Linked DNA regions of Allochromatium vinosum DSM 180. The protein of the gene in region 1 interacts with the protein of each later gene in a pairwise test. Links are inferred from orthologs where the notes say so. Each region holds a gene or a part of one and is shown on either strand. Other genes may lie near its edges.

Region 1 (7,255 bases):
ATGATCGGGCAGCTTCTGCACCCGGATGACGCCGCTGGCGATCTCAGGGGCGAGCTGGCGCTCGAAGTCGCGTTGCTGCTCCTCCATGTAGGAACCGACCATGGTGCCCAGCAGGGCACCGCCCACGGCACCGATCAGCGCCCCCTTGCCTGCGTCACCGCTCAGCGAGCCGATGATGGCGCCGGTCGCCGCGCCCGCCGTGGTACCGATGGCCGCGCCACGTCCGGTCTCGGTCAGGCCCGAACCATCGGCGGCACAGCCGGAGATGAGCGCGGCGGTCACGCCGGAGAGAACCAGTGTTCTGGCGTTCAGTCGAGTCATGCGGTTGCTCCTCTTGATTAAAGTTCGACCAGATCGGCGATGGATTTGTAGAAGAATTCCAGCCAGTCGTCGCGGTTGGCGAAGTCCATGATCGCGGGGCGCTGTCCGAGCGTGTCGCGCACGCAGGCGAAGACCGCCGAACCGTCGCGCTTGAGCATCACCTCGAAGGTGAGCGATCCATTGGGTACGGCCAGCTTCAGCCCCTGCGGGGCCGATTCGGGACCGATCCAGGTGATCAGCAGTCCGGCCACCCGATCGTCACGACGATCATAGTCGTCGGGCCAGATACGGCTGAGCACCGAGATGCGCACGAACTCGCCCTCGACGTCCCGGAAGGCGCGAACCAGGGGGGCGGCCAGCTCCGAGCAGGAGGCATGGAGTTCGCGCCGCCGGATGAAGTTGTCCTCGGCGCTCAGGGTGCTGTCCTGAGCGATCTGGCGCAGTTTTTGGAGCGTTGGATTCATACCCTGATTTCAGCAGCTTCAGCGAATGACGGTCGTATCCAGTTCGAACATGGGCTTGCTCTCGGGGCCGACGTCGTGGAGGGCCGGATTGAGATAGCGCACATCCAGCGTCGGCTTGACCTTGAGTGACAAGAGTGATGGGTCGAGATATTTTTTCAACAGACGCCGGGCCTGTCCGGTGTTGCGCACCCCGCGCAGTGTCTGCACCTGGGCGAGCGCGGCCTGAGTGGGCGCCGTCCCGCCATGGCGCCGATAGTGACGGATGACGGCCTCGGTATAGTTGAGCGTCTCCAGATAGGTGACGCGGCTGTTGGTGCGATCGACAACGCCCTCGCCGGCATTGTAGGCCATGATGACGCGCCCGTAGTCGTCGCTGTACTTGCGCAGCAGACGCTTGAGATGGCGCGTGCCGGTATTGAGATTGATCCGGGGATCGAACAGCGCCTCCACCGAGGTGACGCCATAGTCGGCGGCGGTCGGCGGCATGAGCTGCATCAGGCCCACGGCCCCGACCGGCGAGACGGCATGGGCATCGTAGTTCGACTCGGCGGCCACCACGGCACGCACCAGCGCCTCCTCGACGCCATGACGGCGTGCCACCTCCGGGATCATGGCCTGGACCTCGGCACGGCTCGGGCGCGGCCGGTTCGGCGGCGTCGGCCGGGCCGGACGCACGGGTTCGACCGCGCCTGGAGCCGCCGAATCGGCGCTGGCCTCGGTCACAGCTTCAGTCTCGGCGAAAACGGACAGCGGAACCAGAAGCACGAGCAGTGCGAACGAACAGCGGGCAATCGATTTTTGCTTCATCAGTTGCACGAGAAACCCGGCCCTCAGGGCGTGTGGGAGATGGCAGTCGACAGGACGAGTCGAGCCGATGATGACGCATCAAACGACAGTCACGCATACAATGCAACCATGAATGCCGATAAACGCCATCAAATCTTCGCTCGTCTGCGCAACGCCAATCCGACCCCCAGAACCGAGCTGGTCTATCGCACCCCCTTCGAGCTGCTGATCGCCGTGATGCTCTCGGCCCAGGCCACCGACAGGAGCGTCAACCAGGCCACGGCCGGACTCTTCGCACACGCCGACACACCCGAGGCGATCTTGGCGCTCGGCGAGGACGGACTCAAGGCGCACATCCGCGCCATCGGTCTGTTCAACACCAAGGCGCGCCACATCCTCCAGACCTGCGCGCTCCTGATCGAGCGGCACGGCGGCGCGGTGCCACGCGATCGGGCGGCCCTGGAGTCATTGCCCGGTGTCGGACGCAAGACCGCCAACGTCATCCTCAACACCGCCTTCGGCGAGCCGACCATGGCGGTCGACACCCATATCTTCCGGGTCGCCAACCGCACCGGACTGGCGCCGGGCAAGACGCCGCTGGCGGTCGAACAGGGGCTTCTGGATCAGGTTCCGGGCGAATTCCTGCATGATGCCCATCACTGGCTGATCCTGCATGGACGCTATGTCTGCACCGCGCGCAAACCGCGCTGCCCGCAATGCCTCATCGCCGATCTGTGCGACTATCCGGACAAGACCCCATCCAACTGAGTCCCATCCAGCGCCCGAGACCATGTTCAGCACCGACCGACAGACACACCGTCAGATCTTTCTCGAAGCCTGGCGCAAGGCCAATGCCCAGGAGCCGCTGGAGCCGCTCGAATCCCAGCTCGTCGAACTCATGCGCCGTCACCCGGAATATCTACCCTTCCTGGAGGACGGCGAGCGCGCGCTCGACCAGGACTTTCCGCCCGAACTGGGCCAGACCAATCCCTTTCTGCATCTGGGGCTGCATCTGGCCATCCTCGAACAGCTCAGTATCGATCAGCCGCGCGGAATCCGTGACAGCTATCAGCGTCTGCTCGCCCGACTCGGCGATCCGCATCAGGTCGAGCACGCGATCATGGAGTGTCTGGCCGAGTCGATCTGGCGCGTCCAGCACCATCGCCTGCCCTTCGACGAAGTGGGCTATCTCGACTGCATCGCCCGTCTGGAACGCCAAGGCTAGACGGCCGGCACCCATCGCGTCCCGAGCGGGGCGTCCACACAGCCCGCCTCCCCTGTTACACTCAGGGGCGGGGGGAACGGTAGGTCGACCGGCTCTCGCCCGAGTCGAGCCGGACTCGATCCGAGTCACCCCGTTCGAGCCACGTCCCGGCCCGTTGCACGGCTGGGCCCAACGCACGAGGAAGATGACCCATGCCCACTTGGATCCTGGTCGCGGACAACAGCCGCGCACGCCTCTTCGCCGCGGAAAAGCCCGCTGACCCACTCATCGAGATCAGTACCCTGGCCTTTCCCGAGGGCCGGCTTCACGAAGGCGATCTGACCACTGACAAGGCCGGACGCGGTCAGGCACTTGGTGCCGGCGCCCACGGCGTCAATGGCGAGGAAGGACACAAGCAGGAGAACGCCGAGCGCTTCGCCAGTCTGATCCGCGACGACCTGGAGGCCGCGCGCAATCAGGGACGCTTCGGCAAGCTCTACATCATCGCCTCGCCCGCCCTGCTCGGACTGCTGCGCAAGCAGCTCTCGGCGCCACTGCGCCAGCTCGTCGCGGGCGAACTCGACAAGAACCTGACCACCCAGACACCCGAGGCGATCCGCCGGCATCTGCCGGATTTCCTCTAAATCACCCGCCCCGTAGCCACGCGGGCAACTGAGGTGCCCGCGTGGCACGCCCGATTGAATCCAGAGAGAAGACGAACGCATGGCCAAGCGCGAATTCGACACCATCGTGATCGGCACCGGACCCGGCGGCGAGGGCGCCGCCATGAAGCTGGCCAAGGCCGGTCAGCGCGTGGCCGTCGTCGAGGCGCACCAGGCCGTCGGCGGCGGCTGCACCCACTGGGGCACCATCCCCAGCAAGGCGCTGCGCCACTCGATCCAGATGCTCGCCGACTACAGGCGCAACCCGCTGTTCCAGCACACCCAGCACCAGATCGAGGCCGAGTTTCCGGACCTGCTGCGCGCGGCCGACGGCGTCATCGACGCCCAGGTCCGCACCCGCTATCGCTACTACAGACGCAACCGGGTCGAGGTGATCTTCGGCCGCGCCCGTTTCATCGATCCCAACCGCCTCTCGGTGGAGCGCCCCGGCGGCACCCGGCTCGAACTGCGCGCGGAACATTTCGTCGTCGCCACCGGCTCGCGCCCCTATCGCCCGCCCGAGGTCGATTTCGAGCATCCGCGCGTGCGCGACAGCGACACGGTCCTGGCGCTCAGTCACACGCCGCGCTCGATCACCATCTATGGCGCCGGTGTCATCGGCTGTGAATACGCGTCCATCTTTGCCGCGCTCGACGTGAAGGTGAATCTGGTCAACACCCGCGACCGGCTGCTGTCCTATCTCGACGACGAGATCACCGACGCCCTGAGCTATCACCTGCGCCAGCAGGGTGTCATCATCCGCCACGACGAGACCCACGCGCGGATCGAGACCAGCGACAGCGGGGTGGTCCTGCACTGCACATCGGGCAAGAAGTTCAAGACCGACATCCTGCTCTGGGCCAACGGGCGCACCGGCAATACCCAGGACATGGGGCTGGAGGAGATCGGTCTGACACCCAACGCGCGCGGTCAGCTCGACGTCAACGCCAGCTACCAGACCGCCCTGCCCCACATCTATGCCGTCGGCGACGTCGCCGGACCACCGGCGCTGGCCAGCGCCAGCTATGACCAGGGGCGCTTCGTCGGCGCCCATATCGCCGATGGCCACTGCGACTGGTCGTTGATCGAGGAATTCCCCACCGGCATCTACACCGTGCCCGAGATCAGTTCGGTCGGACGCACCGAGCGCGAGCTGACCGCCGCCCAGATCCCCTACGAGGTCGCCCAGGCCGACTTCAAGAGCATCGCCCGCGCCCAGATCACCGGACACACGGTCGGCATGCTCAAGCTGCTGTTCCATCGCGAGACCCTGGAGATCCTCGGCATCCACTGCTTCGGTGAGCAGGCCGCCGAGATCGTGCACATCGGCCAGGCCATCATGTCTCAGCCCGGCGCCGCCAACAGCCTTCGCTACTTCACCGAGACGACCTTCAACTATCCGACCATGGCTGAAGCTTATCGGGTCGCGGCGCTCAACGGACTCAACCGACTGTTCTGAATCGAGCGGTCGTTGCGAAGTCGCGGCCACGGCCGTCGGTCCATCCCGGACCTCGCAACAGACCGCGAGTCATGAATCCTGATAACGCGCCCGGATCTCACGCAGCTCCGGTAGCGCCGACAGGAAGCTCTCGACCACGGCCGGATCGAACTGGTGGCCCGCCAGCCGCTCGATCTCGGCGATCGCTTCGTGTTCCGGCCAGGCCTTCTTGTAGGGGCGTTCGGCGAGGAGTGCGTCGAAGACGTCCGCCACGGCCACGATCCGCGCCTCCAGAGAGATCGACTCCCCCGACAGCCCTTGCGGATAACCGCCGCCGTCCCAGCGCTCATGGTGCGACAGGGCGATGTCGGCGGCCATCCGCAGCAGCGGCGACGAATGACCCGAGAGCATCTGCGCGCCGATCGTGGTGTGACGGCGCATGATGTGCCATTCATCGGAGTCCAGCTTGTCCTTTTTCAGCAGCACCCGGTCCGGGATACCGATCTTGCCGATGTCATGCATGGGTGCGGCGTTCATGAGCAGTTCGGCCTGCTCCGGGGACAGGCCGTGGCGCAGGGCGATGGCCTGCGCGAAGAGGCTCATGCGCACGATGTGCAGGCCGGTCTCGTTGTCGCGATACTCGGCGGCGAGTCCGAGCCGGCGGATGATCTCGAGCCGCGTCTCGTCCAACTCTCGGGTGCGCTCGCGCACCTTGGACTCCAGTTCGGCGTTCTGCTGACGGACGCGCTTGTTGAGTAGCCGAACCTGCAGGATGTTGCGGACACGGCTGGCGACCTCGGCCCGATCGAAGGGTTTGAGCAGGAAATCGGTCGCGCCTAATTCCAGGGCGCGGAGCTTGATCCTTGGATCGTGCTCGGCCGTCAGCATCAGCACCGGGAGATAATCGTCACCGGCTTCCACAGTGGACTGGATGGCTTCCATGATCTGAAAGCCATCCATGTACGGCATGCGCAAATCGAGGAGCACGATGTCCGTGTCCCGCTCACCGAGCAGATCCCTGACCCGGCGCGGATCGTCGGTGCCGCGGATGCGACTGTAACCGCTCGCCTTGAGCAGGCGCTCCAGCAACAGGATGTTGGGACGCTCGTCGTCGACGATGAGGATCTCGGCGTCGAAGAGATTTTGATCGAGATTCATGATGTGCTGAGTCCTCTCCAGTTCGGGAGCTGGTCCAGACAGCCGATGGCGCACAGATAGTCTTTGTCGAGACAGCCCTGGCTGGCACTGCGTCGTGTAGATCAGAATCCTCGACTTGGCGAATTCCATGGTCGCGGCCGGATCACCGACGATTCGCTAGGGATTATTGGCGGTGAAGAAGTCCTCGAAACAGGTGAACACGGTCGGATAATACTTCTGGACCATGCGGCTGTAGGTTCCATCCCGACGGGTCTGCTCCAGATAGTCGTTGAACGCCTCCCGAAGCTTGGGCGAGTCTTTGCGAAACCCGGCTCCCATCCGCTGTCCAGGTCGTGGGGATGAATTCGTAGCGCGGCCCCAGATGCTCGGCAAAGCCCTTGACCAGTTCGACATCCAGGCCGTCACCGAGCCCGGTGACGAAGTTCACACCGGAATCAGACGTCGCGGACATCGGTTTACTCGCGCGGCCGTGGCAGGAACACCCTAAATTCACTGCCCTCGCCCGGCGTGCTGCTGACCTCGATACGTCCACCATGGGTGCGGATGATGTCACGACTGATCGAGAGTCCCAGCCCCGTGCCCTGGCCGGCCGGCTTGGTGGTGAAAAAGGGGTTGAACACCTGTTCGAAATGCTCCGCCAGTATTCCCGCCCCATTGTCTGCAACACTCAGACACACCTCATCGCCGACACATCGGGTGCTGATGTGGATCTCGCCGAAGGTGCTGATCGACTGGGCGGCATTGAGGAGCAGATTCAGGATGACCTGATTGATCTCGCCGGGCTGGCCGTCGAGCCACGGAATCTCTTCGAGCGACTGAAAGACATTCGCCCGATACTTCAGCTCGTTCACCGCCACCTTGAGGGTGTCGCGCACACACTGATTGAGGTCGAACGGCTCGGCCTCGGGTCCGTCGACCCGGGCGAAGCTGCGCAGACTGGCCACGATCTCCCCAAGGCGCTGCACACCGTCGCGCGTGTCCGTGATCAAGGGCACGATGTCGTCGAGGATCGGTCTGAGATCCTCCCCGGCGAGCGCCTGCTCCAGATGCTCGCCAAGCGCGCCGTCCCCGCCCTTGTCCGCCGGGAGCATGTCCGCGACCACTTGCAGCACCGGCAGCAGCACCTGGAGATATTCCTCCAGCATCACCAGGTTGTTTTTGACGAAACCGATGGGATTGTTCAGCTCGTGCGCCACGCCGGCCGTCAGCGTCCCGAGCGCGG
Region 2 (5,485 bases), 1.9 Mb from region 1 along the record:
TGCATGCGGCCGGTCTGGCCGAAGCGCTGACGCTGGGCGAGGCGCTGGGCCTCCTGCCACCCGAGATCCTCATCCTGGGCATCCAGCCGGCGGCGATCGACTGGTCGCCCGGACTGAGTCCGGAAGTCGCCCGAGTCATCCCCGAGGTGTGCGAGGCGGTTCTGAGGCTACTGCGTCCAACGGGCTGAGTCGCGGCCGATTCGGTGGGCCGTGGATGCCGGTCATGCCACTCGTGCATTGCGCAATCGAATCCTGAGTATTTAATAAATTGTCGATCCAGGTATACTCGCGACCTTGTCCAACCGACATCGTCTCTAACGTCTCCCTGGAAGCGACATGACCCATAAGCCCGATATCGATCCGCAAGAGACTCAGGAATGGCTCGACTCGCTCGAGGCCGTACTGGAGAACGAGGGCGTCGAGCGCGCTCATTTCCTGCTCGAACGCCTGATCGACAAGGCCCGGCGCTCGGGCGCCTATCTGCCCTACAGCGCCAACACCGCCTATCTGAACACCATCCCGGTCCAGGCCGAGCAGCCCTTTCCGGGCGATCTGGCGCTGGAGCGGCGCATCCGCTCGCTGGTGCGCTGGAATGCCATGGCGATGGTGGTCCAGGCCAATCGGCTCTCGACCGAGCTGGGCGGACACATCTCCAGCTTCGCCTCCTCGGCGACCCTGATCGATGTCGCCTACAACCACTTCCTGCACGCGCGTACCAAGGATCATGGCGGGGATCTGGTGTTCTTCCAGGGTCACAGCGCGCCCGGTATCTATGCCCGCGCCTTTCTCGAAGGCCGGATCAGCGAGGAACAGCTCCATCATTTCCGCCAGGAGGTCGATGGCCATGGCCTGTCGTCCTATCCGCATCCCTGGCTGATGCCCGGTTTCTGGCAGTTCCCCACGGTCTCGATGGGACTCGGACCGCTGATGGCCATCTACCAGGCGCGCTTCATGCACTATCTGCGCGATTGCGGACTGGTGAATACCAGCGGGCGCAAGGTCTGGGCCTTCCTCGGCGACGGCGAGATGGACGAGCCGGAATCCCTGGGCGCGATCTCGCTGGCGGCGCGTGAGCGGCTCGACAACCTCGTCTTCGTGGTCAACTGTAACCTGCAACGGCTCGACGGGCCGGTGCGCGGCAACGGCAAGATCATCCAGGAGCTGGAAGCCGTGTTCCGGGGCGCGGGCTGGAACGTCATCAAGGTGGTCTGGGGGCGTTACTGGGATCCGCTGTTCGCGCGCGACAAGCTCGGCCTGATGCTCAAGCGCATGGAGGAATGTCTCGACGGCGACTATCAGGCGTACAAGGCCAAGGGCGGCGCCTACACCCGCGAGCACTTCTTCGGCAAGTACGATGAACTCAAGGCGATGGTCGCCAACATGTCGGACGAGGACATCTGGCGGCTCAATCGCGGCGGCCATGATCCGATCAAGGTCTTCAATGCCTATGCCGCCGCCATGAACTGCACCGGCAAGCCGACCGTAATCCTGGCCAAGACGGTCAAGGGCTATGGCATGGGTGTGGCCGGCGAGGGCATGAACATCACCCACTCGCAGAAGAAGATGGGCGAGACGGCGCTGCGGGCCTTCCGCGACCGCTTCAACATCCCGATCTCGGACGATCAGATCGACGCCACGCCCTTCTACAAGCCGGCGCCGGACAGCGCCGAGAGTCAGTATCTGCACGCACGGCGCGAACGGCTCGGCGGTTTCCTGCCGGCGCGGCGCGACGAGGCCCCGGCGCTTCAGGTACCGGCGCTCGATGTCTTCAAGTCGTTGCTGGAGGGTAGCGGCGACAAGGAGATGTCGACCACCATGGCCTTCGTGCGTCTGCTCACGCTCCTGGTGCGCGACAAGCAGATCGGCCAGTACGTGGTGCCCATCGTCCCGGACGAGGCGCGCACCTTCGGGATGGAGGGCATGTTCCGTCAGCTCGGGATCTATGCCTCGCAGGGCCAGCTCTATGAGCCGGTCGATTCCGATCAGGTGATGTACTACCGCGAGGACAAGAAGGGCCAGATCCTGCAAGAGGGCATCAACGAGGCCGGAGCCATGTCGTCCTGGATCGCGGCGGCCACGGCTTACGCCAATCATGGCCAGAGCATGATCCCCTTCTATATCTATTACTCGATGTTCGGCTTCCAGCGCATCGGCGATCTGGCCTGGGCGGCGGGCGACATGCGTGCGCGCGGCTTCCTGATCGGCGGCACGGCCGGGCGCACCACGCTGGCGGGCGAAGGCTTGCAGCATCAGGACGGCCACAGTCTGCTGCTGGCCTCGACCATTCCGAACTGTGTGGCCTACGACCCGGCCTATGCCTATGAGCTGGCGGTGATCGTCCAGGACGGTCTGCGGCGGATGTATGAGGACAAGGAGAACGTCTTCTACTACATCACCGCGATGAACGAGAACTACGTCCAGCCGCCGATGCCCGAGGGCTGTGCGGAGGGCATCCTCAAGGGGATGCATCCGGTCCGGCACGGCACCGACGGCGAGCCTCGGGTCCAGTTGCTCGGCTCGGGCAGCATCCTGCGCGAGGTGCTGGCGGCGGCCGAGTTGCTGGAGCAGGATTTCGGCATCGGTTCGACCGTCTGGAGCGTCACCAGCTTCAACGAACTGCGCCGCGAGGGCATCGAGATCGAGCGCTGGAACCGGCTCCATCCCGACCGGACCGCGCGCGTCACCTGGGTCGAATCCCAGCTCGGCGACACGCACGGTCCCATCGTCGCCGCGACCGACTACATGCGGCTCCAGGCCGATCAGATCCGGCCCTATGTGCCGCGCCGCTATGTGACGCTCGGCACCGACGGCTTCGGGCGCAGCGACATGCGCCGTCAGCTCAGAAAGTTCTTCGAGGTCGACCGTCATCAGGTCGCGCTCGCCGCACTCAAGGCGCTCGCCGACGAGGGCACGGTGCCAGTATCGATGGTGACGGACGCCATCGCCAAATACCGCATCGATCCGGACAAGCCCAACCCCGTGAACGTCTGAGCCGACTGGTCAACAGGTTTTAAGGAGTATTGCGCGTGTCAAGCCTCGAAGAAATCCTCTTGCCCGACATCGGCGATTTTTCCGGTGTCGAGATCATCGAGATCCTGGTCGCTCCCGGCGACCGGATCGAAGCCGAACAATCCATTCTGACCCTCGAAAGCGACAAGGCGACCATCGAGGTTCCGGCCCCCCTTGGCGGGCTGGTTCAGGAGGTTCTGGTCAAGACCGGCGATCGCGTCAGTCAGGGTGATCGGCTGATGCGGGTCGAGACCTCTGGGTCGAACCAAACCCGGAACGAGACGAGTCCGGTCGTAGGTGTGGCTTCAGCCGCATCGGCGGAGAGTGCGGCTGAAGCCGCACCTACGAACATGACCGGGGCTACCCCCGAACCCGAGTCGCGATCCGAACCGGCGGCCGAATCGGAACCACCGCGCCGCGCCCCCGGCGAGACCGAGCGCCGTCAGGCTCCGGTGCGCCCGCGCCCCGAGGACATGACCGCCATCGCCCGCGGCCGCAAGGCTCATGCGAGTCCTGCCGTGCGCCGCTTTGCGCGTGAGCTGGGCGTGGATCTGGCGCGGGTGAAAGGCTCCGGCCCCAAGGGTCGCATCGTCAAGGACGACGTCCAGGGCTATGTCAAGCAGACCCTGGCCCAGGGCGGCAGTGCGGCGATCGAGCCGGGCACGGCGGGCGTCTTCCAGCTCCCGAGCACGCCCGAGGTCGATTTCAGCCGCTTCGGCCCGACCGAGATCCGGGAACTGCCGCGCATCCGCAAGCTCAGCGGTCGGCATCTGCACCGCTGCTGGATCGGTATTCCGCATGTCACCCAGTTCGACGAAGCCGATATCACCGATCTGGAAGCCTTCCGCCAGACCCAGAAGGATGACTCGGCCAAGGCGGGCGTCAAGCTGACCCTCCTGCCCTTCCTGCTCAAGGCCGTGGCAACGGCACTGGCCCGGATGCCCGTGCTCAAGGCGTCCCTGACGCCGGATGGCGAGAGCCTGGTCCACAAGCACTACACCCATATCGGCGTCGCGGTCGACACGCCGAACGGTCTGGTCGTCCCGGTGGTGCGCGATGTCGACCGGAAGGGTCTGCACCAGCTCGCCACCGAACTGGCGGATCTCAGCGCCAAGGCGCGCGACGGCAAGCTGCTGCCGGGCGACATGCAGGGCGGCTGCTTCTCGATCTCCAGTCTCGGCGGCGTCGGCGGAACCGCCTTCACCCCCATCGTCAACGCGCCCGAGGTCGCCATCCTCGGCGTCTCGCGTGCCGAGATGAAGCCGGTGTGGAACGGGCGCGAGTTCGTGCCGCGCCGGATGCTGCCGCTGTCGCTGTCCTACGACCATCGCGTGGTCGACGGCGCCGACGGGGCACGCTTCACCAGCCTGCTGCGCGAACTGCTCGGTGACATCCGACGCTTGCTGATCTGATAGGATGGCGGGTCTTATCCCATAACGATTGTCAGCGCCTGTGGCGCCCGTGAGAGAAGCCCCACCATGAGCACCATCATCGAGGTCAAGGTTCCGGACATCGGAGATTTCAAGGACGTGCAGATCGTCGAGATCCTGGTCGTCCCCGGTGATCGGATCGAGCCGGAGACGTCACTGGTAACAGTCGAGAGCGACAAGGCCAGCATGGAGATTCCATCGCCCCGGGCCGGAGTCGTGAAGGCCGTGAACGTCAAGATCGGCGATCTGATCTCGCAGGGCGATCCGATCCTGACGCTCGACGTCGCCTCCGCGTCGGTTGACGAGAGCGACGACAGGGCGTCCGATGACGACGCCGAACTGGCCGCCGAGACCACAGCCGTCCAGGAGATCGTGACCGAGGTCGTGGTGCTCGGCGCCGGCCCCGGCGGATACACGGCCGCCTTCCGCGCCGCCGATCTGGGCAAGAAGGTCGTCCTGATCGAGCGCTATCCGACGCTCGGCGGCGTCTGTCTCAACGTCGGCTGCATCCCGTCGAAGGCACTGCTGCACACGGCCGCCATCATGGAAGAGGTCAAGACGCTCGGCGTCATGGGCGTGACCTACGGCGAGCCGGAGGTCGACCTGGCCAAGATGCGTGCCGGCAAGGACAAGGTGGTCGCCAAGCTCACCGGCGGGCTGACGGCGCTCGCCAAGCAGCGCAACGTCCAGGTCGTCCAGGGCGCCGGGCGCTTCGAGTCGCCCAACCGGATCGGCGTCGAGACCAAGGAAGGGCGTGTACGGGTGCGCTTCGATCAGGCCATCATCGCCTGCGGTTCCTCGCCGATGAAGATCCCCGGCTTCCCGCACGAGGATTCGCGCGTCATGGACTCGACCGACGCCCTGGCCCTGGCCGACGTGCCGGATCGGCTGCTGATCGTCGGCGGCGGCATCATCGGTCTGGAGATGGCGAGCGTCTACAGCGCCCTCGGTTCGCGTATCGACGTGGTCGAGCTGAAGAATCAGCTCATGCCCGGCTGCGACCCGGATCTGGTCAAGGCGGTCGAGAAGATCATCAAGAAGCGCTA

What was found.
Region 2: the proteins of nth (region 1) and aceE interact in binary tests that used the Escherichia coli proteins (3 or more experiments, as listed by UniProt). The link is inferred for Allochromatium vinosum DSM 180 from one-to-one orthologs.

What each region holds. Positions count from the first base shown.
Region 1 is NC_013851.1:2,829,875-2,837,129, forward strand. Bases 793-3,519 are described here. They hold nth (endonuclease III), read left to right. Parts: upstream 793-1,700; coding sequence 1,701-2,339; downstream 2,340-3,519. Other genes in these bases: ALVIN_RS12505 (lytic transglycosylase domain-containing protein), read right to left, coding at 804-1,592; ALVIN_RS12515 (DUF1841 family protein), read left to right, coding at 2,362-2,796; ALVIN_RS12520 (host attachment protein), read left to right, coding at 2,988-3,419; sthA (Si-specific NAD(P)(+) transhydrogenase), read left to right, coding at 3,499-3,519. Outside these bases: ALVIN_RS12495 (OmpA family protein), read right to left, coding at 1-321; ALVIN_RS12500 (hypothetical protein), read right to left, coding at 339-785; more of sthA, read left to right, coding at 3,520-4,896; ALVIN_RS12530 (HD domain-containing phosphohydrolase), read right to left, coding at 4,966-6,033; ALVIN_RS17650 (transporter substrate-binding domain-containing protein), read right to left, coding at 6,190-6,351; ALVIN_RS12535 (sensor histidine kinase), read right to left, coding at 6,489-7,255. UniProt on the Escherichia coli protein: DNA repair enzyme that has both DNA N-glycosylase activity and AP-lyase activity. The DNA N-glycosylase activity releases various damaged pyrimidines from DNA by cleaving the N-glycosidic bond, leaving an AP (apurinic/apyrimidinic) site.
Region 2 is NC_013851.1:929,235-934,719, reverse strand. What follows is about bases 35-3,191. They hold aceE (pyruvate dehydrogenase (acetyl-transferring), homodimeric type), read left to right. Parts: upstream 35-336; coding sequence 337-2,991; downstream 2,992-3,191. Other genes in these bases: aceF (dihydrolipoyllysine-residue acetyltransferase), read left to right, coding at 3,027-3,191; ALVIN_RS04000 (hydrogenase maturation protease), read left to right, coding at 35-188. Also shown: more of ALVIN_RS04000, read left to right, coding at 1-34; more of aceF, read left to right, coding at 3,192-4,421; lpdA (dihydrolipoyl dehydrogenase), read left to right, coding at 4,488-5,485. UniProt on the Escherichia coli protein: Component of the pyruvate dehydrogenase (PDH) complex, that catalyzes the overall conversion of pyruvate to acetyl-CoA and CO(2).